Regions from separate parts of the Bilophila sp. 4_1_30 genome, predicted to be linked through region 2. Evidence: predicted binding sites of a transcription regulator. Region 2 holds the regulator's gene; the other holds the start of a gene.
The links. The regulator sigma-54, encoded in region 2, starts transcription at its own class of promoters, with help from an activator protein. The targets are predictions, from matches to a motif close to CTGGCACGGNNNNTGCTT.
Positions count from the first base shown of each region.

Region 1: HMPREF0178_RS10375 (glycyl radical protein) is a predicted target of sigma-54. The motif match lies at 2,679-2,696, and genes of this name have one in related genera.

Region 1 covers NZ_JH114232.1:837,244-847,733, reverse strand. Annotated here, with positions in the region: gene HMPREF0178_RS10385 (EutN/CcmL family microcompartment protein) at 159-455, shown strand; gene HMPREF0178_RS10380 (aldehyde dehydrogenase family protein) at 607-2,061, shown strand; gene HMPREF0178_RS10375 (glycyl radical protein) at 2,804-5,296, shown strand; gene HMPREF0178_RS10370 (glycyl-radical enzyme activating protein) at 5,402-6,340, shown strand; gene HMPREF0178_RS10365 (sigma-54-dependent Fis family transcriptional regulator) at 6,529-7,917, shown strand; gene HMPREF0178_RS10360 (TIGR04076 family protein) at 8,098-8,439, shown strand; gene ldhH (L-lactate dehydrogenase (quinone) large subunit LdhH) at 8,829-10,490, opposite strand, start outside.
Region 2 covers NZ_JH114231.1:371,550-392,698, forward strand. Annotated here, with positions in the region: gene HMPREF0178_RS01785 (glycosyltransferase family 4 protein) at 1-187, shown strand, start outside; gene cysK (cysteine synthase A) at 215-1,120, shown strand; gene dtd (D-aminoacyl-tRNA deacylase) at 1,209-1,673, opposite strand; gene HMPREF0178_RS01800 (long-chain fatty acid--CoA ligase) at 1,670-3,493, opposite strand; gene ispD (2-C-methyl-D-erythritol 4-phosphate cytidylyltransferase) at 3,669-4,892, opposite strand; RNA gene rnpB (RNase P RNA component class A) at 4,972-5,350, opposite strand; gene HMPREF0178_RS01810 (zinc ribbon domain-containing protein) at 5,365-6,132, opposite strand; gene HMPREF0178_RS01815 (Nif3-like dinuclear metal center hexameric protein) at 6,168-7,022, opposite strand; gene HMPREF0178_RS01820 (phosphoribosylformylglycinamidine synthase subunit PurQ) at 7,059-7,892, opposite strand; gene HMPREF0178_RS01825 (CTP synthase) at 8,334-9,986, shown strand; gene kdsA (3-deoxy-8-phosphooctulonate synthase) at 10,090-10,911, shown strand; gene HMPREF0178_RS01835 (HAD family hydrolase) at 10,901-11,494, shown strand; gene lptC (LPS export ABC transporter periplasmic protein LptC) at 11,491-12,219, shown strand; gene HMPREF0178_RS01845 (LptA/OstA family protein) at 12,334-12,834, shown strand; gene lptB (LPS export ABC transporter ATP-binding protein) at 12,834-13,556, shown strand; gene rpoN (RNA polymerase factor sigma-54) at 13,869-15,347, shown strand; gene hpf (ribosome hibernation-promoting factor, HPF/YfiA family) at 15,485-16,021, shown strand; gene rapZ (RNase adapter RapZ) at 16,108-17,058, shown strand; gene HMPREF0178_RS01870 (LysE family translocator) at 17,145-17,771, shown strand; gene HMPREF0178_RS01875 (amidohydrolase family protein) at 17,816-18,535, opposite strand; gene HMPREF0178_RS01880 (hydrogenase maturation nickel metallochaperone HypA) at 18,731-19,084, shown strand; gene hypB (hydrogenase nickel incorporation protein HypB) at 19,096-19,755, shown strand; gene nadE (NAD(+) synthase) at 19,836-20,678, opposite strand; gene dapB (4-hydroxy-tetrahydrodipicolinate reductase) at 20,678-21,149, opposite strand, start outside.

The DNA.
Region 1 (10,490 bases), on a different contig from region 2:
AAGCCGTGTTCCCCCTGAGCCGCAAGTAAGCTCGTCCGCGCACTTAAGCTGGGTTAAGCCCTGCTCGTCGGTCTCGCCGGGGCCTCGCGCCCCGGCCCGGCCGTCAGCTTCCTTACGGAATGCTCCCGGAAGACCGTCTTCCGGGAACGGAGACATACATGGAACTCGCAAAAGTCATTGGTCAGGTCGTTTCCACGGTCCGGTGTCCCGGTTTGCCGTACAACTCGCTGCTTCTCGTTGATCTGCTCAATGAGAAGGGTGAATCCATCGGCCGCTCTCAGGTTGCCGCCGATCCCATCGGCGCGGGCGAGGGCGAATGGGTTATCGTGTCCCGCGGCAGTTCCGCACGTTTTGCCATCGACAAAGATGCGCCGCTGGATCTGGTCATTGTCGGCATCGTCGACCATGTAAACGCCGGTAAGGCAGCTATTTATCGCAAGAATCAGGGGGAATAGCCCCTGCGGGCGGTCCGCCGCCCACCGGAAGACCCCGAGTTTTCCGCTCTGCCTCGTCTCCTGACGAGGATGACAAACAGAAAAAACAGGCCCCCCGCCCGGCAGTCCTCAAAGTCCCGCGGGGTCCGGCTTCCAGCATAGGAGTATAGATATGGACGTGCGCCAACAAGACGTGGAACGCATTGTCGTTGAAGTTCTGAAAAAGATGATGTCCGATCAGCCCACCGCGGCTGCTACGACCGTCGTCGCCGCCAGCGGCTGCGACTGCGGCGACTTCGGCCTCTTCGATCGCCTCGAAGACGCCGTGCAGGCCGCCGAAGCCGCTCAGAAGAAGATCAGCACCGTCGCCATGCGTGACAAAATCATCGCCGCCATCCGCAAGGCCGGCCTTGAAAACGCCAAGGCGTTCGCTGAAATCGCCCACAACGAAACCGGCATGGGCCGCGTGAGCGACAAGATTGCCAAGAATATCCTCGTTTGCGAGCGTACTCCCGGCACCGAATGCCTCTCCCCCATGGCCATTTCCGGCGACATGGGCCTGACCCTTATCGAAAACGCTCCCTGGGGCGTGATCGCTTCCGTGACGCCGTCCACCAACCCGACCGCCACGGTGATCAACAACGCCATCAGCATGATCGCTGGCGGCAACTCCGTGATCTTTGCTCCCCACCCCAACGCCAAGCGTGCTTCCCAGACGGCCATTCAGGTCCTGAACAAGGCCATCATCGAAGCCACCGGCGTTGCCAACCTGCTTGTCGCCGTAAAGGAACCCACCATCGAAGTGGCGCAGGAGCTCTTCTCGCATCCTCGCATCAAGCTGCTCGTGGTGACCGGTGGTGAAGCTGTTGTGGCTCAGGCCCGCAAGGTCGCCACCATGCGCCTCATCGCCGCCGGCGCCGGCAACCCGCCGGTCGTCGTCGACGAAACCGCCAACATCGCCCGCGCTGCCCGCAGCATCTACGACGGCGCTTCCTTCGACAACAACATCATCTGCGCCGACGAAAAAGAAATCATCGCCGTGGATTCCATCGCCGATCAGCTGAAGGCCGAAATGAAGGCCATCGGCGCCGTGGAAATCAGCCTTGAACAGGCTGACGCCGTGGCTCGCGTGGTTCTGCGCAACTATCCTCAGGTTGAAGGCGGCAAGGCTCCCAATCCGAACCCGAAGTGGGTCGGCCGTGACGCCGCCCTCATCGCCAAGGCCGCCGGCATCGACGTGCCCGACAGCTGCCGTCTGCTCATCGTGGACGTGAAGCGCGACATCAACCACGTGTTCGCTCGCGTGGAACAGCTGATGCCCGTTATCCCGCTGCTGCGCGCCGCCAACGTGGACGAAGCCATTGAATGGGCTCTCATCCTCGAACGTGGCCTGTCCCACACCGCCGGTATGCACTCCCGCAATATCGACAACATGGACAAGATGGCCCGCGCCATGAACACCAGCCTGTTCGTCAAGAACGGCCCGCACCTCGCCGCCCTCGGCGCTGGCGGCGAAGGCTGGACGACCATGACCATCTCCACCCCCACTGGTGAAGGTGTGACTTGCGCCCGCTCGTTCGTGCGTCTGCGCCGCTGCTGCGTTGTGGACAACTTCCGCATCGTCTGATTGTAGCGTACGCCTTTTATGGGGGGGAGGGACTGGTTCCCTTCCCCCTTTCTTATTATGGATATGGAGATGCCGGGGAAGAGCGGAAGAGTCTTTCTAAAAAAGAGCTTTTTCTTTCCCTCTCTGGGCGCTATCCTTCTGTTTTCAAAGGTTTTTGCGTTTATCAAATCCCTGCTTGCGGTCTTTTTGGGCACATGCATTCCTCGAAAAAGTACTCGCTTCAACTCGGATTGGGTGTCTTTTCCGATAGTTCCAGTTTGTAGAGGCCATTTTAAAAATACTTTTTTCACAAAATGGATTTTTCTGATGTCGCATTTTTGCATCATACTTTCCACCCCCAACCAACGCTGTTCCTTCAAAGGGAGTTTTTTCTGATATAATATCAGTAAGATAAAAACCCTTGTCAGGAACTATTCTCTTTCGCTGCGCAAAAACGGACACAGGTTGCAGGAAAACCTCTCTCTGTCGCAAAAATGCAACATTATACGACTACTCTTTGCGGATTATTCCTGATAAGCGATGCAATTTTGCGACTGCACCCTTTTCCAGAAAGACGTCTCAAAACACTCTCTTTCACAATACCATGAAATAACAAGTAAACATTTTTTCTAACCCATCTGGCACGGCACTTGCTTTATTATAAGCAAGACAAGTGAAGAAGGGAACGAGAACTTCCGAGCGGTCTGCCGGAAAGCTCCACACATCATACTACACAACCTTAATTCCTACACGGAGAAGTGACATGACTCAGGTAGCTGAAATCAAATCGCCTCATGAGCAGCGTCTCGAAGACAACATCGCCGGTAAAGAAGACATCTATCGCGAATCCCACAAGCGCGTGTTCAAGCTGCTGGAACGTTTCGACGGCCAGAAGCCCGCTATCGACGTCGAACGCGCTCTGTTCTTCACGCAGTCCATGGCCGAAACCGTGGGTCAGCCCTTGGTTCTCCGCTGGGCCAAGGCTCTGATGAACGTTGCCAAGAACATCACCGTCATGGTGCAGGACGATCAGCTCCTCCTCGGCCGCTGCGGTGGTCATGACGGCCGTTACGGCATCCTGTACCCCGAACTCGACGGCGACTTCCTCGACATCGCCGTGCGCGACCTTCCCACCCGCCCGCAGTCTCCGGCTTCCATCAGCCCCGAAGACGCCAAGATCGTGGTTGAGCAGATCGCTCCTTTCTGGAAGGGCCGCACCTATCACGAAGCTCTGAACAAGGCTCTTCCCGCCGAAGTTCACAAGCTGACCTACGACGATCCCGACGGCCTGATCTCCCGCTTCATCGTCAACGAAACCTCTTCTTTCCGCTCCTCCATCCAGTGGGTGCATGACTACGAAGTGGTGCTGAAGCGCGGCTTCAACGGTCTGAAGCAGGAAATGGAAGAAAAGCTGGCCGCTCTTGATCCCGCCTCTCCCGTGGATCAGGTGGACAAGCGTCCCTTCATCGAAGCCACCATCCTCGTGTGCGACGCCATCGTTCTGTGGGCGAAGCGCCACGCCGACGCCGCCCGCAAGGCCGCCGAAGCTTGCGCCGATCCGGTCCGCAAGGCCGAACTCATCCGCATGGCTGAAAACGCCGAACACGTGCCCGCCAACCCGGCTCGCGACTTCTACGAAGCCGTTCAGTCCCAGTACTTCACCCAGATGTTCTCCCGTCTGGAACAGAAGACCGGTACCACCATCTCCAACGGCCGTATGGACCAGTACTTCTATCCCTTCTACAAGAAGGACATGGAAGCCGGCATCCTGACCGATGAAAAGACCCTGGAATACTTGGAATGCATGTGGGTCGGCATGGCCGAATTCATCGACATGTACATCTCCCCCGCCGGCGGCGCCTTCAACGAAGGCTACGCTCACTGGGAAGCCGTCACCATTGGCGGCCAGACCCCGGACGGCCGCGACGCGACCAACGATCTGACCTACCTGTTCCTGAAGTCCAAGCGCGAATTCCCGCTGCACTACCCCGACCTCGCCGCCCGTATCCACAGCCGCGCTCCTGAACGCTACCTGTGGGACGTCGCCGAAACCATCAAGTTCGGCTCCGGCTTCCCCAAGCTGTGCAACGACGAAGAATGCATCCCGCTGTACGTCTCCAAGGGCGCGACCTTTGAAGAAGCCCTTGATTACGCCGTGTCCGGCTGCATCGAAATCCGTATGCCCAACCGCGACACCTACACCTCCGGCGGCGCTTATACCAACTTCGCCTCCGCTGTGGAAATGGCTCTGTACGACGGCAAGATGAAGAAGTACGGCGACGTGCAGCTCGGCATCCAGACCGGCGACGCCCGCAAGTTCAAGAGCTGGGACGAATTCTGGAACGCCTACGTGCAGCAGCACATGCTCCTGCTCCGCACGACGTTCATCCAGCAGTACATTGTTATCCAGACCCGCGCCAAGCACTTCGCCCAGCCCATGGGCTCCGTGCTGCACGCTCTCTGCCGCAAGCACTGCATCGACCTGCATCAGCCCCAGATCCCCGAAGGCCTGAACTTCGGCTACTTCGAATTCATGGGCCTCGGCACCGTCATCGACTCCCTGGCCGCCATCAAGAAGCTCGTGTTTGAAGACAGGAAGCTCACCATGGATCAGCTCATCGACGCTCTCGAAGCCAACTTCGAAGGCTACGAAGACATCCAGCAGCTCCTCCGCACGGCTCCCTGCTACGGCAACGACGACGAATACGCCGACGAAATCGGTCGCGAACTCGACCGCATGGCCGTGTCCTTCGCCGCCAAGTACGGCAAGGAAATGGGCATCAACAACGACGCCCGTTACGTGCCCTTCACCTCTCACGTGCCCTTCGGTAAGGTTGTTTCCGCTACCCCGAACGGCCGCGTGGCGTGGTTCCCGCTGGCTGACGGTTCTTCCCCGTCTCACGGCGCCGACCACAATGGTCCCACCGCCATCCTGCTCTCCAACCACAACACGAAGAACTACGGTATGCGCGCCCGTGCTGCCCGTCTGATCAACGTGAAGTTCACTCCCAAGTGCGTTGAAGGCGATGCCGGTACCGAAAAGCTGGTGCAGTTCATCCGTACCTGGTGCGACCTGAAGCTGTGGCACATCCAGTTCAACGTCATCAACGCCGATACCCTGAAGAAGGCCCAGAAGGATCCTCAGAAGTATCGTAACCTCATCGTCCGCATCGCCGGGTACAGCGCCTACTTCGTCGACCTGACCCCCGACCTGCAGAACGACCTCATCGCCCGTACCGGCCACGACCAGATGTAAGTTCTGGCCGCTTGCGGCACACAAGATGAATGATTAAATAAATGGCGGGCCGGAATTATCTGGCCCGCCATTTCCAACTCTAACGCTCAGAAAAAGAGGTAGTCCATGGGTTCCTTTGAAGATAGAAAGGCGACCGGAACCGTCTTCAATATTCAGAAATATTCCGTTCACGACGGTCCCGGCATCCGGACCATCGTCTTCCTGAAGGGCTGCCCCCTGTCGTGCAAATGGTGCAGTAACCCCGAATCCCAGGCCTCGCATCCGCAGGTCGCCTACAACAAGGGCCGCTGCATCGGCTGCCACCGCTGCATCAAGGCCTGTGAACACGACGCGATCACCGTCAACGAAGATGGCACACTCTCGCTCGACCGCAGCAAGTGCGACGTCTGCAAGACGCTCGACTGTGCCCACGCCTGTCCCGCACAGGGGATGATCATCTACGGCGAAAACAAGACCGTCGATCAGATCCTCAAGGAAGTGGAAAAGGACGCCCTGTTCTATGCCCGCTCCGGCGGCGGCATGACCCTTTCCGGCGGCGAGCCCCTCATGCACGCCGACATTGCCCTCCCGCTGCTCCGGGAGGCCCGTCATCGCCGTATCAAGACCGCCATTGAAACGTGCGGCTGTATCCCGTGGGATACCCTCAAGGAAGCCGCCCCATACCTCAACTATGTCCTGTTCGACGTCAAACAGATGGACAGCGAAAAACACCGTGAGGGCGCTGGCGTCGGCAACGAACTGATCCTCAGCAACCTCAAAAAGCTGCTCACCGAATTCCCCAACCTGCATGTCCAGGTCCGTACGCCCATCATTCCCGGGTTCAACGACAATGACGAGTTCGCCTACGCCCTCGGCGAGTTCCTCAAAGGCCACGAGAACGTGGGTTACGAAGCCCTGCCCTACCACCGACTGGGAACCCAGAAGTACGACTTCCTGAGCCGCGAATACGCCATGGGCGACGTCAGCCTGCCCGACGGCGTCGCGCAGCGCATCCAGCGGATCGTCGATGAAACCCGCGGTGCCGTGACGGAAGAAAAGAAGTAAGCTTCCGCTCCTCCCTTCCGAAAGATATCCCCGCCCGGCGATCCGGGCGGGGATTTTTGCTTTCCCCTCCGTCCACTCGTCCCCTTTCCACGCACGCCTTGACGTTCTTGCGTACAGGCACTAGCATGAGAAACCAATTTCCCTGCAATCATTTTATTTCTCGTGCGATGCCTATGGAAAACACTTCGATGACGTCTCTTGCTCCCCATTTTGAAAGTATCCTCGACACCCTCTCTGATGGCGTCTTCATCAGTGACGCGGAGGGGACGACCCTGTTCGTCAACAAAATGTACGAAACCCTGACCGGCCTGAGGCAGGGGGAAATCCGGGGCAAGAACATCCGCACGCTCGTCCAGCAGGGGATTTTCGACAAGGTCGTCAATCCGCAGATCGTCGAAACCGGGAAATCGGCCACCCACGTCCAGCAGCTCGCCAACGGGAAGCGTCTGGTCTTGACCGGCTATCCCGTTTTCGACGACAAGGGCCAATTGTGCCTTGTCGTGACCTTCGCCCGCGACATCACCGTCCTGACCCAGCTGCAGGAGGAGATGACCGCCCAGAAGAAACTCATCGAGCAGTTCCACGACCGTCTCGCCTTCCTTGCCCGCGAACAGACCCGCGAACTCGTCCCCGTCTTCGAAAGCCGCGAGATGAAAGAGGTTATGAGCCTTGTGGAGCGGTTCGCCAGTTCCGACGCCACGGTGCTCATCCTCGGCGAAACGGGCGTCGGCAAGGACGTGGTGGCCCGCCTCACCCACGAACTCAGCCCGCGCAAGGAAAAGATGTTCCTCAAGGTGGACTGCGGCGGCATTTCCGAAAGCCTCACCGAGTCGGAACTCTTCGGCTACATGCCCGGAGCCTTCACCGGCGCAGGCAACAAGGGCAAGAGCGGCTATTTCGAAATGGCCGACGGCGGCACGGTGTTTCTCGACGAAATCGGCGAATTGAGCCTTGCCATGCAGACCCGCCTGCTCCGCGTGCTTCAGGATGGCGAGATCATGCGCGTGGGCTCCTCCAAGCCCCGCAAGGTCAACGTCCGCATCATCGCCGCCACCAACCGCAACCTTGCGGAACGTGTCGAAAAGGGCCTCTTCCGGCGCGATCTTTATTACCGTCTCAACGTGGCCGTGGTGAACATCCCGCCCCTGCGCGAGCGCCCTGACGACATCCAGCCTCTCGTGACGCATTTTCTGAACATGTTCACTTCCAAGTACCGCAAACACATGAACCTCACGCCCGGCCTCATGGAAGCCCTGCGCCAGTATTCATGGCCCGGCAACGTGCGCGAGCTCCAGAACCTCATGCACAGCATCGTGATCACCAAGGATCACGGCCCGCTCTCCGTCAAGGACTTGCCCCGGCACATGACCGGCAACGAGAATGAGGAGCTGTTTTTCCCTGACGACGGCATCAACTACGAGCGCCCCCTCAAGGACATCATGGCCGACATCGAGCGCGGCATCCTCCGCAAGGCTCTCAAGGTGCACGGCTCCGTCCAAAAAGTCGCCGAGGTCTTCAAGGTCAACCGCAGTACCATTTTCAGAAAGCTGCACTCGGAGAAGGATGGAGGGGAATAGAAAATGGGAGGGGGGAAGGGGAAACTTTCTGAGAAAGTTTCCCCTTCCCCCCTCCAAACCTCTCCTCTTCCTCTCCAAAGACTTTCGTAAGTGGGACAGAATATGATTTCAGGATCGCGGAGGCTGTCCCTTGGCGGCAGTTTTCCGGAGACGCCTTTTCCAACACATCACGGAGGCGACATGAAACGATGCAGGATCACCGTCCTCAAGCGGCATTTTGATGAGGAACTGGCCAAGGAATACGGCTCCAAGGGAATCGGCAAGTGTCCGATGCTCAAGGAAGGGCAAATTTTTTACGCCGACTACGCCAAGCCGGAGGGGTTCTGTGATGAAGCGTGGAAGGCCATCTACCAGTATGTTTTCGCCTTGGCGCACGGCAGCGGACAATTCTATTACGGCGACTGGATCGAAAAGCCGGGCATAGCCATATGCAGCTGCAACGACGGTCTGCGCCCCGTCATTTTCAAAGTCGAACGGACCGACGAAGAAGCGGCCATCAACTACACCCCGCATCACGATTAGGGCGAGAAGAAATTGGGGAGGGGGAGGAGAAACTTTCTGGAGAAAGTTTCTCCTCCCCCTCCCCAAACTCCACCCTCTCCTCTTCAAAGACTTTTGTGCTTATCGAATCCCTCTTTACAGCTTTTCCGGCGCGGATTGCCATCAGAAGAATACTTCTTTCAAAGAGGAACAGCGTTAACAACACACTTTCAAAACAAATAGGAGAACAAGTTCATCATAGCCTGCCCGAGGACCCCCTCAGCAGTGCCGCTCACTTCGAAAAAGGTACTCCTGACGGACTTGGAGCGAAAAGAAGCGGTTCCGTTTTCAGCTTCAGCCGGAGACGGAACCGCTTCTTTTCGCTTCGAGGGGTCTGGGGGCATCATGCCCCCAGACCGCCGGGGAGGCATTTACTTCTTCAGATTCTCAGCCAGCAGCTCGGAGATGTGCGTCACCTTGAGGCCCTTGCCGTCCTTCTCCGCGCCGCCGCGGATCTGAAGCACGCAGCCAGGGCAGTCCATGACCACACGGGCCGCGCCGGTATCCGCGATGCCGTCCAGCTTCTTGCGAAGCAGCGCGGCGGACACTTCGGGGAACTTGGCGGAGTACGTGCCGCCGAAACCGCAGCACACTTCCTCTTCGGCAGCCGGAACATAGTCGGCGGCAGCGGCGATGAGTTCACGCGGGGCTTCCTTCACGCCAAGGCCACGGCAAAGGTGACAAGAGGCGTGATAGGTTACCTTTTCGTCGCTGTGGTTGAAGCTTTCGGCGCTCAGTCCGAGCTTTTCCTTCGCGAACGTGCTGAAGTCCATAACCTTGTCCGCAAGCGCCTTTGCGCGGGCCTGACGTCCGGGCTGCCCGGCGAACAGTTCCACATAGCCTTCCTTGAGCTGCGAGGCGCAGGAGGCGCAGAGGGTCAGGATGACATCGTAATCGCCCTTCTCGAAGGCATCCATGTTCTGGAGCGCCACGTCGCGGGCGGTTTCGCGCTGGCCCATCATCACCACGGGCAGGCCGCAGCAGGACTGATCCATCGGGAAGTCCACACGGATGTTGTGGCCCTGCATGAGCTTTACAGCCGCTTCAAGCTGCTCGGGATACACGAAGTCCTGTACACAGCCCGCAAAGATGGCCACACGCAGCGAGGGGTTCGCGGAAACCGGGCGATCCAGCTTTTCCCAGCGGTCGCGGAACGCCTTGTCGGCGATGGCGGGCAGGGCGCGGAACTCGTTGTCCTTGGCGAACATGGAAGGCAGATGGCGGATGAACTGCTCGCCGCCGGTGAGCGGCTTCTGGGCGTACTTGGCGAACTTCAAAAGCGTATGGAACGCCTTGCGGTTCTTGAGGGTGGACGCCAGCAGGTTCATGGGCAGGCTGTTGCCGTCCTGCTCAATATACCGCATACGGATTTCCTCAATCAGGCCGGGCAGGTCGATGCCCGCCGCGCAGACGCTCTTGCAGGCCTGGCAGTTCACGCAGTTCTGGACGAGCGCCTTGGCGCGGTCCTTGCCGTGGAACAGGTAGGTCAGGATGAGGCCGATGGCGCCGATGTAGATGTAGCCCATGCGGTGCCCGCCCACGAGACGGTACACGGGGCACACGTTGGCACATGCGCCGCAGCGCACGCAGCGCAGGGCCTGCGACAGGATGGGATCGTTGAGCACGGCTTTACGGCCATTGTCCACGAACACTACGTGCATACTCTTCTTGCCGTCGGGCGCGGAAGCCGTGGGCACGCCGCCGGCGATCCACGTGACGTAAGAGGTCAGATGCTGGCCCGTGGCGTTACGGGGCAACACGCGGAGGGTCGCCATCGCGTCGTCGAACGAGGGGATCAGCTTGTCGATGCCGCCCACCGCGACATGCACGCGGGGCAACGTGGTGACCATGCGGGCGTTGCCTTCGTTGGTCACGAGGCCGATAGCGCCGGATTCGGCCACGGCGAAGTTCATGCCGGAAATGCCCATGTCGGCTTCGGCGAACTTGCGGCGCAGCTCGCGGCGGGCCACGCGCACGAGGCTGGTGATGTCTTCGGTCTGGTGCTTGCCGGTTTCCTTGGTGAAGGTATCGGC
Region 2 (21,149 bases):
AGCTCAAAATAATGGGCTGCTTGTCCCGCCGGATGATACGGAAGCCTTAACGCGAGCCTTACAGGAAATGGCCTCTGACCCTGAGCGCCGGAAACTGTGGGGAGCGAACAGCGCCCGCAGAGGGCAAAGCTACTCCGTCGAAGCGCGATGTGTCGAATTGGAAAAAATATATCATTCCGTCCTGTAACCTGCTCTCGGAGCAAAAGGAAACGTTATGGATCTGTTGCAGAGCATCGGAAAAACGCCGCTGATACGGCTCACCAAATTGACCGAAGGTCTTGACGCGGAGATTCTGGTAAAAGTCGAATCCCGCAACCCGGGCGGCTCCATCAAAGACCGTGCCGCCCTCCGTATGATTCAGGGGGCTCTCGAAAAGGGCACTCTCAAGCCGAACGGAACCATTGTCGAACCGACCAGCGGAAACACCGGCATCGGCTTGGCGGTCGTATCCACATGCATGGGATTCAAGCTCATCCTGACCATGCCGGAATCCATGAGTGACGAACGCAAAGCCCTGCTCCGCGGTTTTGGGGCGGAACTCATTCTCACCCCCGCCGCGAAGGGCATGGGCGGGGCCGTTGAGGAAGCCCAGCGGCTGGCCGCCACGAAAGGCTATGTACTACTGGATCAGTTCTCCAATCCGGATAATGCGGAAGCGCACTACCGCACGACGGGTCCGGAAATTCTCGCGGACGCCGGAATGGTGGATGCCTTTGTTGCGGGCGTCGGCACAGGCGGAACCATCACGGGGACAGGGCGCTACCTGCGCGAACACCTTCCCTCGGTGGGGCTGTTCGCTGTCGAGCCTGCGGAATCGGCCGTCCTTTCGGGCAATCCCGCTGGGCCGCACCTTATTCAAGGCATTGGCGCCGGTTTCGTTCCCGCGTTGCTGGATCGTTCCCTGCTGACCGAAGTGCTGCCTATCCCCGGCCTGGAAGCCATCAAGATGGCCCGGCGCGTCATGACGGAAGAGGGCATTTCCTGCGGCATTTCATCCGGCGCCAACGTCGCGGCGGCGCTTCTTCTGGCGAACAGACCGGAATGGAAAGGAAAGCGCATTGTGACGGTTCTGCCCGACACCGGTGAGCGCTATCTCTCCACCCAGCTTTTCAAAGCGTAACCGCTGACAATCTCCCAATCACTCAAACCAAAAAGGACGGCGTTTCAACGAGCCGTCCTTTTTGGTTGTCTATCGTATTTGTTATCCGCTAAAAATCCGCTGAGTCCAGCAAGATCGTCACCGGCCCCCAATTCGTGAGGGAAACATCCATGTCCGCAGCGAACACGCCCTGCTGGACTCGTCCCGGCAGTCTGGTTCGCACATCTTCCACAAAATGCTGAAACAACGGTTCCGCCACGCCCGGAGGGGCCGACAGGTGGAACGAGGGGCGCCGCCCTTTTCGGGAATCCGCATAGAGCGTGAACTGGGAAACCAGAATGATTTCTCCACCGGCTTCCTCTATCCCTCTGTTCATCTTCCCCTCATCATCAGGAAAAATGCGGAGAACCACCATCTTTTCGATCAGCGTATTCCAGAGCTTGCCTCCGCGCAGATCAAGCGTATCCTCCGGGCCAAAACCAACGAGGACAACCAAGCCCTTGCCGATGGATGCCACGTTCTGACCTTCAATGGCGACTTTTCCCTCACGGACCCGTTGAAGAAGCAGTCTCATGCGTTTCCGTCCGTCTTCTCGGGTTCGCCCTGCGTTTTTGCTTCCTTTTCTCCGATTCCAGCCTCCGGAGCGGAAACCTCTTCCTTCGAGGTTTCTTCGGGGACAAGCTGTTCTTTATCCTGTTCCGTATCGCTCTTGTGCAGCTCCTCTTCCCGCAGGATGCGCCGCAACACTTTGCCGACCATCGTCTTCGGCAGTTCCTCACGGAATTCGATCAAGCGAGGCACCTTGAAGGAAGCCAGTTTCTGGCGACAAAAGGCCACGACTTCCGGTACGGTCAGATTCGCCCCTTCCTCCGGGACGATATACGCCTTGACGGTTTCACCGCGGGAGCGGTGATTAACGCCCACGGTAACGGCTTCCCGAATTTTGGGGTGTGTGTGGAGGACTTCATCGATTTCACGCGGATAGACGTTGTAACCACCAACGATGATCAAATCCTTCTTACGGTCGACAATGTAGAAATAACCCTCTTCATCCATGTAGGCGATATCGCCGGTGTACAGCCAGCCGTCGCGGATGGTCCGGGCGGTTTCTTCCGGGCGGTTCCAATAACCCTTCATAACCTGCGGCCCCTTGATGACCAACTCCCCGATCTCATTGTGAGCCAAAACCCTTTCACCGTCTTCCGTGTCGACAATACGGGCGAGGGTTCCGGGAACCGGCACACCTATAGAACCCGGTTTCTGCTTCCCAAACACGGGGTTGGCATGGGTAACGGGCGAAGCCTCGGTCAGCCCAAAGCCTTCCGTGATGGGCGTGCCCGTCACTTCTTCAAATTTCTTCAGCCATTCGACAGGCATGGGGGCTGATCCCGAAATACAGAATATGATATGATGCAGATCGTACTGGGCCAGATTTTTCTGCTGCAACAGGGAAATATAGACGGAAGGAGCGCCGATGAACGCCGTGAACTGGTACTTTTTGAATGCCTCCAGCATGTCGGCGGGGACATACCGCGGCATGGGGACCACTCGTGCGGCCATCCTTGCGGGTAGCAACAATGTAATCGTCAAACCGAACACATGGAACAAAGGCAACAGGGCCAGAAACACATGCTCCTTTTCCGGGGGCTGTTGAATGATCGCCATCAGCTGGGTAAGGTTGGCCAATAGATTCGCATGGGTCAGCATGGCCCCCTTGGAAAGCCCCGTGGTACCTCCCGTGTACTGCAACAAGGCGATGGTCTCGTGAGCATCCGTCACTTCCACGCTCAGGCGCTCGGTCGTTTTGAAAAGGTCCTTCCACGCTACGACCTCTTTTCCGTCAAACGGAACAGGAACCCATGTACCCTGCCGTCGGGCCGAAAACGGCTGCAACCAGCTCAAGGGGAATTTCAGCGCATCACGGACACGCGTCACATAACAGACGTCCAGTTCGAGCTGTTCCCGCAGCGCCGCAATCTTGGGCCAAAAAATATCGAGGGTGATGAGATGTTTTGCGCCGGAATCCTTAATCTGATGCGTCAGCTCGGATTCCATATAGAGAGGATTCGTCATGACGGCGACCGCTCCGGCCTTCATGACACCCCAGAATGCGATGAATGTCTGAGGGAGATTCGGGAGCATGATGGAAACGCGATCTCCCGGCCTGACCCCGCGCCGCCGGAGCGAAGCGGCCAGTTTTTCAGCTAATTCTTTCAATTCCCTATAGGAAATATGCGTATTTTGAAAGACGATGGCTTCACGCTGTCCGTATGTTTCCGCCGCAGTGTCGAGAATATTTTGCAGCCCTCCCTCGGGGATGACTATGTCATGCGGCACACCTTTGTCGTAAGAAGAAAACCAAGGACAGTCCATGCCCTGCTGAAGGTCGCTCATAACGGCTCACGATGCGAAAAAGGTTAGAATTACCCCACGGAAAGGGCCCGTACTGCTTGTTACACCAACATACAAAGTTTTACAAGAACGACATGGAACTTTCATTCAACCCAGAGGGTTATCTATTATTTTCAGTATACTTATTGGGATTTTAAAATTTACATAATTTAAAGTATTATGCGTCTCTATTACCACGAAGCCCCGTAACCACGGCGACGGCCTTTATCCCCAGCCGTTCACCTGTAAAACCAAGCCCTTCCTCCGTCGTCGCCTTCACATTTACCGCTCCCAGGTCCAACCCGAGCAGCCTTGCCACATTCCGCCGAATCATTTCCCTATGCGGGCCGACTTTGGGAATCTGAGCAATGACAGCCAGATCGACATGGGTAATATGTACATTGGCCTTCAGGACGTGCTCCAGAACCGTGTCCAGCAACACAGCCGAATTGACATTGTCGAATGCAGGATCGGAATCAGGGAAGAATGTTCCGATATCCCCCGCTCCGATGCAGCCAAGCAAGGCATCCATCAATGCGTGCAGCAAGACATCTCCATCAGAATGGGCCAGCACATCCGGCGAACCGGCAATGGGCACCCCCCCCAACCGCATAGGCCGGGCAGGCTGTCTCGCTTCATTGCCATCAGCATACTTATGGACATCATACCCATAACCGACACACGGGATACGCTCTCCTGTCATCCGCAACATTTCCAAATCCTCGGGCGTGGTGATTTTTTTGTTTCCCGCTTCTCCCTCCGCGACATGCACGGCGTGTCCGCACAGTTCAAGCAAACTGGCGTCATCAGTGACAACCCAGCCTTCCTCTTCCGCACGCTGATGGGCAACCCGCAGAAAAGCGAGGGAAAAACCTTGCGGGGTCTGAACCGCCATCAGATGTTTCCGATCAGGTGTGGCAACGACCTTTTTTTCTTCATCCATCACTTTAATGGTATCCACCACGGGAATGCCGGGGATACATGCGGCGACACACTCCCCCGAAGCTTCACCATGCAGCCCGTCCAGTATCCGGTTGACCAGCACGGGCGAAACAAACGGCCTTGCCGCATCATGGATCAGGACCTCCATGCAATCACCCGGCAAAGCGGCCAAGCCGTTTCGGACGGAGTCTTGACGCAACGCTCCGCCAGCGACAACCTTCCAAGGAATCCCTAGGGACGCATTCCGCATCAGGCCCGCTACCCGTTCGCGCTCTTCGTCAATGCACGCTTCCGGAAACACGAAAACGAGCCCATCCACGCGTGCGCATCGGGAAAAGACGAGCGCTGATTCCCAATACAACGGAGCGCCTTTCCAATCCAAGAATTGCTTGGCAAGCCCCCCTGTGGCCGAAGCCAACCGGTTCCCCTGCCCCGCCGCGAGAAGAAGTGTCCACGCCATGAATGACCTCACTTGTGTGCTGAATGCGAGAAAGCCCCGGTGAAGTCTGCAGATGCAAAAACCGTCACCGGAGCCTCAAATCGGGAGTCGGACTATAAGCCGGGTTCTGTACCACCCCGCCCTTGCGGGCGGCATGGCGACTGTCATTCCTCTAGGAGCACAGTTACCTGTACCCTCAAGCAACCTACCCGGAAGCGTTGATCGGGCCGATCCGCTTCCCTATTTGGTCTTGCTTCGAACGGGGCTTGCCGAGCTCGTCACGTCACCGTGCCGACTGGTGGGCTCTTACCCCACCGTTTCACCCTTACCGCCCGAGGGCGGCGGTTTGCTTTCTGTGGCGCTCTCCGAGGATCACTCCCCCTGGGCGTTACCCAGCGTCCTGCCCTGTGAAGCCCGGACTTTCCTCTCCGTCCGTCACGCCGAAACGCGACGGACGCGGCGACAATCCATCCGGCTCCCGAAAACCCAAAAACTATTCGGCGTGGTGCGCCATTTCATCAGCCGTCTGGTTGGTCTCTTCGTTAAAGTGCTCCACCCAGTAAATCAAGCGCTGACAGTTGGGGCAGTTGATGATCTTATGGCCTCCCTGCAGTTCAATGAATGTCTGCGGGGGGATCATGATCCGGCAACCGGAACAGACCCCGGCAGTCACGGGTACGATCACGGGATGGGACAGACGGCGACGGATGAACTCATAGCGATCAAGGACGGGACGCGGCACAGCGGAACCAGTTTCGGAACGCACCTGAGCCAGCTCATCCAAACGCTTGCGGGCTTCGTCCTGCCGCGTTTCGAGGCTGATCTGCTTGGCTTCCAACTCGGCCTTGAGGTCGGCCCATATAGCGTCGACTTCCTGCAGCGCGTTGTCCTGATGCAGCTTTTCTTCCAGCAAGGCGGCGCGTTCCTCTTCACGGGAACGGTTCACCTTTTCCATATTGTCCATTTCCCGGGCCATAGCCTGATATTCCCGGGAGTTGGATACCTGCATCATCTTGTTCTTGCTCTTCTTGATGCGGCTGCTGTCGTCATCAAGCTCGCCAGTGATGCGCTTTTCCTGTTCCTTCAAATGCGCAAGCTTTTCCAGCACCCGTTCGCGCTGCGTGTTCGTGGCGGCGAAACGGTTTTTGAGATCTTCCAATTCTTTCGGGGCCTGTTCGAGTTCCATCTCCACGGAATGGATGGCATCGTCCACGCGCTGAAGGGCCACGAGTTGGCGGATTTGTTCGAGATAAAGGCTCACAACTCTTCTCCTGAAATCTGATAACGGATTACGCCTCAGTCTGTGGGGGAAAACGGCGCAAGAGGATCCTGCGCGGGCACGAACTGCACGGCGACATCAGACACATTCTCTTTCAATTGCAGGGCAAAACGCCGCATCATCTCTTCTTCAAGGCTGAAATGCCCCACATCCAGCACTGGAAGGGGAAGATCAAGCGCGGTATGATACTTCAAGTCACCGGTAATGAGCAAGTCCGCGCCACATGCAGCGGCCTCAGGCGCAAGCGAGCTTCCCGATCCGGGGCAGATGGCAATGCGGCGGATGCGCTCAGGCAAGGTCCCAGCCAAGCGGGGGCAACTCCCCACCAGCCATAGGGCCAACATTTTTTTCAGATCTTCCGGGGTCATGTCAACCGCACAATCGCCGACGACGCCGAAGCCGCAGGCATACGAACCGCCGCCCCGCTCCATTGTCCCCGTCTGTTCCAGCACGGTCAGCGGCAATGGCATTCCATGCCCTGCCTCGCCATCCTTCGTGTCAGAAGAAGGAATACGGCAAAGCCCCAGCTCGTCCGCCAGCCAGGAAACCGGACCCAAAGGATTCGCATCAAGGGACGTATGCGCCGAATACAGCGGCACATTGGCCCGAAACAACAGCGAAAGGACTTCATGGTAGCTGTCCAGCCGATCGGTGAACCGCCCCTCCATCGTCAACGGGTGATGGGCCAAAATCATTTCAGCCCCCCCGGACAACGCGATGCGGATGGATTCCGGCGTCGGATCAAGGCACACGGCGAGGAGGTTGATATCCTGCCGTGCGGAAGCGACCTGAACGCCCGACTTATCCCACGGCGCGGCGATCGCTAGTGGTGCCGTCCGTTCAATGAGCGCAATGAGTTCCGACTGTTTCATGCTTCCAATTCCTCTGTCTTGCCAAACAGGCGCATCCTAGCTGTGGTTGACTGGGTTCTCGCGCAGATACCGGACAGCATTCGCAAAGAGTGCGGTTCCGGGCACGGCGACTTCCCCGCGCGTCCAGCCGGGATGGTTGGTGGCGTGGTGGAACGCTTCGGGGTGCGGCATCAGGCCGAGGATATGCCCGGTCGGGTCCGTCAGGCCGGCAATGGCCAGTGGAGAACCGTTGGGATTCCAAGGATGCTCCTGCGTAGCTTCGCCCGTTTCAGGATGCGTATACTGCAAAGCAATCAGGTTTTCGTCCTGCAACCGCTGCAAGGTCGCGGCATCGCGGGCCACGAGCTTGCCTTCGCCATGACGGACAGGCATCGGCAGCACACCGTGGACAGCCAGTCCTTTGGTGAAAATACACGGGCTGTCGGGGTTCGGCTTGAGCTGGACCCATCTGTCCTCATAGCGGGCGGAGTCGTTATGGCTGAGGGAAACCTGCCGCTCAAAACGCTTCCCGTCCAGCGCGGGGAGTACGCCGAGCTTGACGAGCAGCTGGAATCCATTGCAGATTCCCAGCACGAGGCCGCCCGCATCGACGAACCGGTTCAAGCTGTCCAGCAGAGGCTGGCCTTCCGCGTCGGAAAGATGCAGCCAGCGCTGTGCCGCGGCCTGTGCCGCCCCGAGATCGTCGCCATCAAGGAATCCGCCGGGGAAAACAAGGAACTGATACTCGCTCAGGCGGACCTTCGCAGCCACAATGTCGGAAAAATGCACCACATCAGCCCTGTCCGCACCGGCCAGACGTGCGGCATGCGCTGTTTCCTGATGCGAGTTGGTGCCGTATCCGGTAATGACCAGCGTGTTGACCTGACTCATTGTCCACCCTTTTCCTGCATAAAAATTAAAAGCTTACTTACTGAAAAAGCGATAACGCGCCTGCATGATCCAGTTGGGTTCCCTCGCCGAGAAAAAAAGGGAGCCAGTCTGGAATGGGGGATTTACTTTATGCGGGTGTTTCTTTTCAGTCAATGGCTGTTTTTTTTCTGAAAACGGCCTATAGTTGGCGGATATTGTTTGCGTGCATCTGAATGGCCTGCTGAGGAGCAGAGGAATTACGGTTTTGGAACAGACGGAGCGTCCCCACCATTTCCCAATCAAAGGCGTTGTTTTTGTTACAGAACCAGCCGCATGTCGACCCGCTCAGGCGGGCTTTTTGTGTTCGCGTTCTCTCCTTTTCTGATGTATCCTGTTTCAGAGCGAGTTTCGTACACTGTATCCCCTCCGTCACGGCGGGAAAATCATAACTCGAGGTTTTTCATGAAGACCAAGTTTATCTTCATCACTGGTGGCGTCCTTTCCTCTCTCGGCAAAGGGCTTTCGGCGGCTTCCATCGGCGCGCTGTTGAAAACGCGTGGGCTGACCGTGACCATCCAAAAACTTGATCCCTATATCAACGTGGACCCCGGAACCATGAACCCCTATCAGCACGGTGAAGTGTACGTTACGGATGATGGGGCGGAGACGGACCTCGATTTGGGGCACTACGAACGCTATCTCAATACGGCCCTCTCCCAGAAAAACAACACGACCTCGGGTTCCATCTATTATAAGGTCATCACCAAGGAGCGCCACGGCGACTACCTCGGCGGAACGGTGCAGGTGATCCCCCACATCACCGATGAAATCAAAAGCGCCATCCTCAGCCTCGCCAAGGATGAGCCCGAAAACCCTGCTCCCGACGTCGCCATCATCGAAATCGGTGGCACGGTGGGCGACATCGAGGGCCTCCCCTTCCTTGAAGCCATCCGCCAGCTCCGCTCCGAACTGGGCCGCGACAATTGCCTGTACATCCATCTGACGCTCGTGCCCTATCTCCGTTCCGCCGGAGAACACAAGACCAAGCCCACGCAACACAGCGTCAAGGAACTCCGTTCGATCGGCATCCAGCCCGACATCATCCTCTGCCGCTGCGAAGAGCCCGTCCCCGCCGACCTCCGCGCCAAAATCGCCCTGTTCTGCAATGTGGACAAGGATGCCGTGTTTTCCGCCGTGGATGTGAGCAACATCTACGAATTGCCCTTGAAACTCTATGAGGAAGGGTTGGATCAAAAGGTCGCCATCATGCTGCGCCTGCCCGCCCGCAACGCCAAGCTTGAGCCGTGGGAAGAGCTGGTCCACAACGTCAAGAATCCGCAGGGCCGGGTCACCATAGCCATCGTCGGCAAGTATGTCGAACTGAAGGAAGCCTACAAGAGCCTTCACGAAGCTTTGGTGCATGGCGGCATCGCCAACAGGGTCGCCGTGGATCTGCGCTATGTGAATTCCGAAGAGGTGACCGCCGAAAACGTCGCAGAGACGTTCAAAGGCGCTGACGGCATCCTCGTTCCCGGCGGCTTCGGGTACCGCGGCGTTGAAGGGAAAATCGAATCCATCCGGTATGCCCGTGAAAACAATGTGCCCTTCTTCGGGATCTGCCTCGGTATGCAGTGCGCGGTCATCGAATTCGCCCGCCACGTCGTCGGCATCGAGGAAGCCAACTCCGAAGAATTCAACCCGTTCGCCAAGGACAAGCTCATCTACCTGATGACCGAATGGTACGATTTCCGCAAAAAGGCCGTGGAGCGCCGCGATGCGGAAAGCGACAAGGGCGGGACCATGCGCCTCGGCGCGTATCCCTGCGCCATTTCGGAAGGGACGCACGCTTTCGAAGCCTACAAAACGGCCAATATCAACGAACGCCACCGCCACCGCTACGAATTCAACAATGCCTACCGCGAACGTCTTGCGGATATGGGCATGGTTTTCAGCGGCCAGTCCCCCGATGGCACGCTGGTGGAAATCGTTGAAATCCCCGATCACCCGTGGTTCTTGGGCTGCCAGTTCCATCCCGAATTCCAGTCCCGCCCGATGAAGCCCCATCCGTTGTTCAAAGACTTCATCCGTGCGTCTTGCCTGGCTCGCAAGAAGTAGACTTCCCTTCCCTAATGCTTATTCCTTTGCGGTCATTCCGGCGACAAAACCGGAATGACCGCAAGGTTGTCTCCAAGCGAGAACTCCTTCTCAACGCTAAGGAATGCCCATGATGACATCAGACGAACTCTATGGTCAGCTTCGGAAGGACCACTTTATTTTTGCGGGCCCCTGTGCCCTGGAAAGTTTCGAATTGGCGCTGGACACGGCGCATGCCGTAGCCGAAGCCAGCAGGGAAGCCGGATTGTTTGCCGTCTTCAAGAGTTCGTGGGATAAGGCCAACAGGACCTCAGGGAAAGGTTTCCGCGGTCCGGGCCTGGTCAAAGGCATGGAGTGGCTGGCTCGGATTAAAGAGGAAACGGGGTTGCCCGTTGTGACGGACATCCATCTGCCCGAACAGGCCGGACCTGTAGGTGAGGTGGCGGATATCCTTCAGATTCCCGCTTTTTTATGCCGCCAGACGGACCTGCTCTTGGCGGCGGCGCGGACGGGCCGCGTCGTCAACGTCAAGAAAGGCCAGTTTGTGGCTCCGTGGGATATGGGCCCCGTACGCGATAAACTGGTCGCGGCTGGCAATGACCGCGTCCTTCTGACGGAACGGGGCTCCTCTTTCGGATACAATAACCTCGTGGTCGATTTCCGTTCCATACCTATCATGCGGGCATTGGGCGTCCCGGTGATCTTCGACGCGACGCATTCCGTTCAGCTTCCCGGAGGGCAAGGCAGCTGCTCCGGCGGTGAACGGCATCACGTGCCCACACTGGCCCGTGCCGCGGCAGGGGCGGGAGTGGACGGCATTTTCATGGAATGCCACCCGGATCCCGACAAGGCCCTGTGCGACGGCCCCAACAGCTGGCCCCTAGCCAAGCTTCCGGCGCTCTTGAAGCAACTTTCAGCCATATGGAACATTCCTTATGACTTGTAATACTCTTTATTCCGATGGGACCGGGATATCCGGCCACTCTCCCACTCCCCGGCGAGAATCGATCGAAAGCCTCGCCAAGCACATCCGGCTTCTCGTCCTGGATGTGGACGGCGTCATGACGGACGGCGGCCTCTATTATGACGCCAATGGGCTGGCCATGAAGCGGTTCCATGTCCTCGACGGCATCGGCATCCGGCTCGCCAAAACGGCGGGGATTGAAGTCGCCGTCCTGTCGGGCATGGATGTGCCCTGCGTCGTGAGACGGCTGGAAGTCCTCGGCGTGACCGAGTATCATGGCGGGGCCGACAACAAATGTACTATTCTGGATGGGATGCGCAAACGGATGTCCCTTGAGTGGCAGGAAATCGCCTACCTTGGAGATGATTGGGTCGATCTCGCACCGATGTCTCGCGTGGGGCTGCCCGCTGCCGTCGCGAATGCCATGCCGGACGTCAAAAAACTGGCGAAGTTCGTGACGCAAAAAGAAGGCGGATGCGGCGCCGTCCGGGAATTTGTCGACTTGCTGCTGACTTGCCAAGGGAAACGGGAAGCTCTGCTTGAGCACTGGATGCGCTTGGAATGAAATGTTCACGAATCCTGCTTATTACCGCGCTGGTGGCGCTTCTCGCCGGAGGTTGGTACGTCGCGAAACGTGGCGGAGAAACAACGCTGATCGGCAGATTGCTTGATGTCGCCAACAAGGGCGGCATCAAGTCCCTTGACGGGGCGAAGCTTCAAGGCAACGCCACGCAATCCGGAAATCCGCTTGAGGAAGTGGCTGGGTTGGCCATCAAGGGGATCAATCTGTTCCAAGGAAATAAAGGCTTGGAGCTGTGGCGTCTCAAAGCAAGCTGGGCCCATATGTCCCAGAACGGCGATACGATCGATGTGGACAAACCCGTCGTCCGTTATGCGCTTGGCGAAGGCTCCGCAAGCAACCCCGACGACGATGTTCTTGACGTGCAGGCCCAGCTGGGGAGAATCACCGACAACCAGCGTTTTCTCACGCTCTGGGATGATGTCGTCATCACTCGCTATGATGACGTCATCACCAGTTCGCGCATGAATTACGACGCCAACAAACGCCTCATGACCTTCCCCGAGGGCGCTGCGCTTGAAAGCCCCACGGCATCCGGGACGGCTGCCTTTTTTACCTGGGATCTTGCTGCCAACGAAATGCATGGTTCGGGAGGCGTGCTGGTCGTACTCAAGCCCCGCCCCGACGCCCCAAACGCCAATGCCGCACCTTCTCCACGTGAACCGCAAGCCAATCCCCAGCAAGAATCGCCTCAGCCTGCAAGGAAATAAGCCCGTTATAGCTCCAACGGTTTACAGCTAGGAAAACATCATGAAAAACTTTTTTTAGGTATAGCCACACTGAGTTTAAGCCTGCTCTGCTCCGCCCCGTTGTGGGCGGCTCCGGTGACGCCCCCAAAACCCGCCAAGAATGTTGAAACGCGGATCACATCCGATCAATTGACCTATCTTGCTGAAAAGCAACTCGTCATCTTTGATAAAAACGTCCATGTGGTACGTCCCGACATTGAAATATGGGCCGATAGGATCACGGTTTACTTGAAGCCACCCAAAGGCGACGCTCAGAAGAAAGAAGGCGAAAAAGGCGGTATGCCTGCCGGAATGGCAGCCGGTGACGTTGATCGCATCGTTGCCGAACGGAATGTGCGTATGAAAAGTGAAAACCGCAACGGAACTTGCGCGAAGGCAACCTATACGATGGATGACGGCGTTCTTCTCATGGAAGGCGATCCTCGCCTGACTGATGGCGAAAACACCGTTACCGGGGAAACCATCAAGTACTTTACGGAAGAAAACCGCAGCGAAGTCATGGGCGGGTCCAAGAAACGCGTCGAAGCTGTCTTTTCCGGTTCTAAAAACTCCAGCCCGATCCGGGGGAACCGCTGATGGCCCGATTGTCCGGCGTTGACTTGCGCAAATGGTACGGCCAACGCGAGGTCGTACGCGGTGTTTCCCCCGAAGTGAACCAAGGGGAAATCGTCGGTCTGCTCGGCCCGAACGGGGCGGGTAAAACCACTTCGTTCTATATGCTGACCGGAATCATCAAACCGTCTTCCGGGCGGGTTCTCCTTGAAGAGCAGGATATTGGCACGTGGCCGCTCCATGAGCGCGCACGTGTGGGCATTTCCTACCTCCCGCAGGAGAGTTCCGTCTTCAGAAAACTTACGGTACGTCAAAATCTTCAGATTATTCTGGAGCATACGGGCCTTTCCCGTAAGGAGCAGAAAGAAAGGGCGGATGTATTGCTTGAAGATTTCGGTCTCACCCGACTGGAAAAATCCCACGCCATGCACCTGTCCGGAGGAGAACGCCGGCGTCTGGAAATCGCCCGTGCGCTTATCCGGGAACCGAAATTCGTCCTTCTCGACGAACCGTTTGCTGGCATCGACCCTCTTGCGGTGGGTGATATCCAAGGTTTGGTGCGCGCCTTGCGTGATCGCGGGATCGGAGTTCTCATCTCTGACCACAATGTCCGTGAAACACTGACGATTTGCGATCGGGCCTACCTCATGGTGCAGGGGCAGGTCGTTCTTTCCGGGACACCGGAAACCATCGTCAATAACGAACAGGCCCGGAGCGTATATCTTGGAGAAGGTTTCTCGCTCTGAGACACCATATTCCGTCATTCTCTGTGATTATAAAAAAAGATCGTGTGCTCCGGTACCGATCTTTTTTTGTGAGTTGAATAAGATAACCAGTCTTTTTCTCATTTCTTTTTCATCCAATAAACATCTCCGAGAAAAGAACAGAGAAAAAAAGCGTCCCTGTTCTTGCAACATCCCTAAGCATGTGGCATAATCCCTGCATGTAAGGCATAAAGATGCCCGGTTGATCTTCGCCTGACGGTTACCGTCGGTTCCCCTCCTCTCACAAGGTGTACCTGCGGGTTGGACAGACTCTTATGACAACGGGATATTTGCATGGCATTGGAACTCAGACAGCAGCTTAAACTTTCACAACAGCTGGTGATGACACCACAATTGCAGCAGGCTATCCGCCTATTGCAGCTATCCCGCTTGGAGCTTGTGGAAACGGTCCAGCGCGAGCTGCTGGAAAACCCGTTCCTCGAAGAAATTCAGGATGAGCCATCCAACGAGCCGCCCGCAGAAGTCCGTCCCGAATCCCCGCGAGATGAGCCTACATACGATCGGGAAGTGGCCCGCTCCGAAGACTGGGAAGACTATCTCGGAGAATTCGCCAGTACCCCGCAGCAAGTCCAGCCCAGAGACTATGAGCTCCCCGAAGAAATGAGTTCTCTGGAGGCCAGATATGCCTCCAGCCCCACTCTTGAAAGCCACCTCATGTGGCAGCTCCGCCTTTCCTCTCTCTCCGATGACCAAAAAGAACTCGGTGAAATCATTATCGGAAATCTCTCTTCTTCCGGCTACCTCCAAGCATCTCTTGAGGAAATGGCAGAGATGGCGCGGGCGGATTTTGCTGACGGGGCTTCGACCGCCGAAGCGAAAGATAAAGCATGGCCCACTGCCGAAGAGGTGGCGACGGTCCTTAAGGCCATCCAGCTATTCGATCCGGTGGGTGTTGCAGCCCGAACCCCGCAAGAATGTCTCCTCATCCAGATAAAAGCATTGGGATATGACAGGGATCAGGTGCTTGTTGATCTCGTGCGTGATCACCTTGAAGATCTGGAAGCCCACAGATACAAGCCCCTGCTCCGCAAATTCCGGCTGGATATGGATGAACTCAAGGAATATTTGGATATCATCCAGTCCCTTGATCCCATGCCCGGAGCGAGTTTTGGCGAAGGCGTGTCCACTTTTGTCAGCCCTGACGTCTTTGTTTACAAGGTGGACGGGGAATTCCTCATTGTCCTCAATGAGGACGGCCTGCCGAATCTGCACTTGAGCCCTGTGTATGATAACGCATCGGAAAACGCGTCAAGCAAGGAAAAAGAATACTTCAACGAAAAAATCCGTTCTGCGGCGTGGCTTATCAAAAGCCTGCACCAGCGGCAGCGGACATTGTACAAAGTCGTCGAAAGTATTGTAAAACACCAGCGCGGCTTTTTTGAGGAAGGGATCAGCAAGTTCAAACCGCTTATCCTGAAAGACATCGCCGATGATATCAACATGCACGAATCCACGGTCAGCCGCATCACGACCAACAAATATGTGGCAACACCCTTCGGCGTGTACGAACTCAAATTCTTTTTCAACAGCGCGCTGGAGCTGGATGACGGAAGCCAGGTGGGTTCGGAGAGCGTCAAGGCGCTCATCAAAAAGTGCATCAGCGAGGAAGATCCTAAAAACCCTCTCTCCGATGAACGCATCGGCGAAATTCTCAAGGAACACTTGAAAGTGAATATAGCCCGAAGAACGGTAGCCAAGTACCGGATGGCAATGGATATTCCGTCATCGTCCAGGAGAAAGGCCCATTTTTAGCCGTTCGAGGCCGTTTGAGAGCCCTTGACAGGACCCCTAAAAGGTTGTTGTAAAGAAGCCATGCCTGACAAAGCAATGTCCGTTGCGGATATCTCGGTATTCGCTGTGCGGACCGGTTATCAGCCAAAGGAGGCTTCATGCACATTTCCTTTACTTTCAAGAATTTCGAGCCGTCTGAACATTTGCGTAAGTATGCCCGCCGCCGTATGGAGAAGCTGGGAAGATTCTTCGGCAAGAACCCCGCTCTTGATGCGCAGGTGAATATGGCGGTCGATAAGTTCCGCCAGCGCGTGGAAGTTCAGCTTACCGGTGACGGCATCAACATCGCCGCCAGCGAAGTCTCGGAAGATATGTACGCCTCCATCGACCTCGTTCTTGATAAGCTGGAAGCTCAGGTCAAGAAGTTCGTTTCCCGTAACAAGGAAATCCATCGTAAGGGACGCGCTAACGATATCGATGTGTATACGTTTGAAGTGACGGAAGAAGATGGAGAACGAACGATTACCGGGCGAGACCATTTTTCTCCCAAGCCCATGAGCCCCGACGAGGCGGCCATGCAGCTTGATGCAAATGACTTTGAATTCCTCACGTTCCTGAATTCGGAAAATGATCGCATCAATGTCATCTATCGGCGTAAGAACGGTAACCTTGGACTGATAGATCCCATCTTCTAGGGCTTGTGCCGGTACACAAAGCGATTTCAACAAGCCCGTCCGGGGAGTCTCCACCGGACGGGCTTCCTGTTACTACGGAAAATACCATGACGGATCAGCCTCTCCTTCCTGAACATGCCGCGGAAAAGTCGACGGACTCCGCTTCTGAATCTCCAAAACCGAATGCGGATAAGCCGATTTTCATCATCACCGGCCTCTCCGGCGCGGGCAAAAGTACTGTGCTCCATGTCTTCGAGGACATGCGCCTGTTCACCGCGGACGGGGTGCCTCCGGAACTCATGCCCGAAATGGTGCGCCTTCTGCAGAGCTCCTCCGTTGAGCCGTCTCATGGCATAGCTCTCGGTTTCGATCAGCGGCGCAGCGAGTTCATGGGCGAACTTGATCAGGCGCTGCATCGGCTGTCCGGCATGGGATTCCGCACAAAGATCCTTTATCTGGAGGCGGATCCGTCCGTCATCATGCGGCGCTATGCCACAACCCGCCGTCCCCATCCGCTTGAACGGGAGGGTGTCGGTTTGGAACAAGCCGTACGCGAAGAAATGGAACGCCTTGCCCCCGTCCGGGAAATCGCCGATAAGGTCATCGACACATCTTCCTTTTCCATCCATGACTTGCGGCGGATCATTCAGCGCAAATGGAACAGTACCCACGAGCGGCTTCGTAGCATCAAGGTCAATCTCATTTCCTTCGGGTTCAAATACGGCGTCCCCCGCGAGGCGGATCTCGTCTTTGATCTCCGTTTTCTCCCCAATCCCTACTTCGTTGAAGAGCTGCGCCCACAGACGGGAAAAGAGAGCGCCATAGCCGAGTATGTTTTCAGTGAACCTTCGGGTAAAGAATTCAAAAAACGGCTTATTGATTTTTTATCTTTTCTTCTGCCCCTTTACGATGCTGAGGGGCGCTACCGCATCACAATCGCCTTAGGATGTACGGGGGGGAAACACCGTTCCGTGGCGATGACTGAGGCACTCATGCGGGCACTCAAGCGGCAAGACTATACTGTTTCCGTGGAGCATCGGCATATGGAGCTCGGCTGATCCGCTCGTTTGGGATTTGCTTTTTCCGCTTCGAGGCATTAGAGATACGGCCTGTCATACACATCAATGCCATAGGGAATGTGAACATGCTGCCTCTCGAAACCCTCGGAGCGTTTTTTGTTACCGCCATAGTGATGGGGCTGGCCCCCGGACCCGATAACATTTTTGTTTTAACCCAGTCCGCCCTGTATGGCTTTCGGGCCGGTATCGTGACCACGTTAGGGCTGATGACCGGGCTCTTCGGGCATACGGCAGCCGTTGCCCTCGGCGTTGCGGCACTGTTTCAAACATCCGAGACGGCCTTTACAGTCCTGAAATGTGCAGGGGCGGCCTACCTGCTGTATCTGGCATGGCTTTCTTTCCGTAGCGGTGCCTCCAGGGCATGGCTGGAGCAAAGTACCTTTCCCGGATACTGGGCCCTGTACCGGCGGGGTGTGGTCATGAACATTACCAATCCCAAGGTCACGCTTTTCTTTCTCGCCTTCCTCCCACAGTTTGCCAAGCCGGAACTCGGGAATGTCCCGCTTCAGATCGTCACCCTTGGCCTCCTCTTCCAGCTCGCTACGCTGGTCGTCTTCGGAGGTGTTTCATTCCTTGGCGGCAGGCTTGCCGAATGGTTCAACGCTTCCATCAGGGGGCAGATCATCCTCAATCGGATCACAGCCTGCATCTTCACCGCATTGGCGCTCCTGCTTATCTTCTCTTCCAGATGACAAAAAGCCCCGCCATGCGGGGCTTTTCTTCTTTGTAGCTCTGACTAGAGTGCTAAAAACCGCTTGATATTGCGGTAAAAAATATTCTCAAGAGCGCTCTCCGGCAATCCACAGACTTCCGTCCGCAGCATTTCCACCCGGTAATGATGGAACGGCGCGTCGCTCCCCCAGAAAACCCGTTCGCTGCCGACCGTATTGTAGGCCTCGCGGATTTTGGTGTGCATGGGCATACCCGACGTTTCGAGGTACACGTTGTCGTGTTTCTTGGAAAGATCAATGGCGGCCTGAATGTAGATGCCGTTTCCATGTCCCATGTGCACCATCACGATCCGTACTGTTGGAAAATCTTCCGCAAGCTGAATGATGCTGTGGGGAAGGGAAAAAGGTGGATGCCCCGAATGGATGAATACAGGCAAATCCATCTGTTGCGCAACTTCCATCAGAGGATGCACCACGGCGTCATTAGCGGTAAAGGCATTGAGAAGAGGATGCAGCTTAATCCCCTGAAAACCGTGCTCCCGGACTTCGCGGACGACCGTTTCGACAGCCTTGTCCCCTTCGTAGGGATTGGCCCACGTAATCCCCACAAAGCGATCGGGGAAACGTTTCACAGCCTGCTCCACCACCGTATTGTCCATATAGCTCACAACGGACTTTTCGATACCGTACCGATCCATCTCGGCGACCATCTGCTCGTCCGTATACCCTACGTCGGCCCACCCGCCGAAATAGCCCACATGCGAATGCGCGTCGATCTTTTGCATCATGCCCTCCTCAAAAGGATACCACCCGACGGCGTTTCATGTGACCTACGCCCGCCAGGAACAACGGTCAAGCAAGTCTCCCCTTCTCATCCGTCCAGCTGGACTCACCACTCTTTTTCGCCTACACTTCTTCCCTGTGCCTCTGTCCAAAAACTGCCGAGCCTTGTCCCGGGAATCAACCAGAGAAGTTCTGCCATGCACGAAATGTCTGTCGTTACAAGCCTGTTATCCATTGTCCGCGAAGAGATGGAAAAGCATGACGTCCATCGTCTGCTGCTGGTACGGGTACGATATGGAGCACTCTCCAACATCGTCCCGGAAGCCCTTTCCTTTGCCTTTGAGGCGCTTACGGCGGGAACCGACTTCGAAGGCGCTGTGCTGGAAACCGAAGAGGTTCCCATCACTCTCAAGTGTTCCCAATGCGGACATACTTTCCCGGCCGTCAAGGGAGAGCATTTCTTTGCGCCGTGTCCAGCCTGCGGCGAGCAATACGGGCATTCAATGGAAACGGGCCGCGAGCTGTACGTCCAGCATATCGAGGCGGAATAAAGGAGCTTATTGTGGAAATACCTGTTATTCGTAATGTTCTTGAAGCCAACGGAAAGCTGGCGGCAAGCCTGAAAGAGCAGTTCGCCAAACACGGCATCCTTGCCCTGAATCTCATAAGCTCTCCCGGTGCGGGCAAGACGTCTCTGCTGGAGCGTACGCTTACGGATCTGGCTTCCGAATTTCGCATGGCCGTCATTGAAGGCGACCTCCAGACGGACAACGACGCACGCCGCGTCGCCTCCACCGGAGCCAAGGCCGTGCAGATCAATACGGACGGCGGCTGCCACCTCGACAGCAACCTTGTCATGGAAGCTCTAGGTGCTTTCGATCTGAACGAGATCGATATCCTGTTCATCGAAAACGTAGGGAACCTCGTTTGCCCCGTCGAATTCGATTGCGGCGAAGACGCCAAGATCGCCCTGCTCAGCGTGACCGAAGGCGACGACAAGCCTGAAAAATACCCTCTCCTTTTCAACCGTGCCAGTGCGATGGTCCTCAACAAGATCGATCTCCTGCCCTATGTAGATTTCGATGTAGAGGTTGCCGCCCGCCATGCCCGCCACCTCAATGCGGATCTGGCCCTCTTTGAGGTTTCTTGCCGCACGGGCGAAGGGCTCGAAAAATGGTACTCTTGGCTGCGCCAAGCGGCGAAAGCCAAAAAGGGCGCTTGAGCATCCCGTTTTTGGGATCATAAGATCAAAAAAAGCCTCCCGGATTTCGAGAGGCTTTTTTTGCATCAACGATCTATGCGTTACATATGGACGTGCACGCCGAAGGCATGGTTACCGACAGGCAGCAGCGGGGGGAGTTGAAGGCGCTTGAAGGCACTCCTGCGCATAAGGGCTTGCACACGATTGACGTCTTCAGGCGTGACGCCGGGCAGATCAATATCCTCAGCCCGCTTCGATTCTTCAATCAACGCATGAAGGATCGAATCCAGCACATCGTACTCGGGCAAAGAATCCTGATCCTTCTGGCCCGGGCGCAACTCCGCCGACGGCGCCTTATCGAAGATGTTCTGAGGAATGGCGCACATCCCTTCGCGCTCATTGAACCATTGCGCGAGCTGGTACACTTCCGTCTTGTACAAGTCGGCAATGGGTGCCAGACCGCCGCAGGTATCCCCATACATCGTACAATACCCGGCGGCCACTTCGGACTTGTTCCCCGTAGCCAAAAGCATCCAGTGGAATTTGTTGGAAAACGACATCATGACCACGCCGCGGATGCGGGACTGGATGTTCTCTTCAGTGACATCCCGTTCCCTTCCGGCAAAGGCAGGGGCAAGCGCTTTTTCAAAGGCTTCCATCATCGGCGAAATCGGAACCGTGAACGTTTCCATCCCCAGATTGGCGGCCAGTACCTCGGAATCGGTAATGCTTCCCTCACTCGACCACGGGGACGGCATCATCACCCCGTGCACGTGATCCTTGCCCAGCGCGTCGACGGCAAGCGCCGCGACAAGTGCGGAATCCATGCCCCCGGAAAGGCCGAGAACGACATCCGTGAAACCGTTCTTCCGAACATAATCGCGGATACCGGAGGTCAGCAGTTCCCAGACCGATTTCCAATCCTTGGCAGGGATGCTCGACATTATTTCAACCTCGACTTCAAGATATCGCCCATGGCATATACCTTGCCGCTCGGCTGCCCTGGCAACCAGCTCGCGGCACGCAGCGCGCCCTGAGCGAAGTTTTCCCGCGAGTGCGCGTGGTGCGTCACCTCAATGCGCTCTCCGGGGCCCATGAAATAGACGGTATGCACGCCGACCACATCACCGCCGCGGATGGCCTGAACGCCGATTTCCTTCTTGGGGCGCTCTCCGATGATGCCTTCGCGGTGGTAGCAGGCAACATCCTTGAGGTCCCAATCCCTGGCCGAAGCCAAAGACTCGGCGAGGCGCAACGCCGTGCCGCTGGGGGAATCCTTCTTGCGGTTGTGATGCAGCTCGACCATTTCCAGGTCATAATCCGGGCCGAGCATCTGCACGAGTTCGGGCAACAGTTCCAAAAGGACATTGACACCGACGCTCATGTTCGGGGACCAAAACACCCGTCCGTTTTGG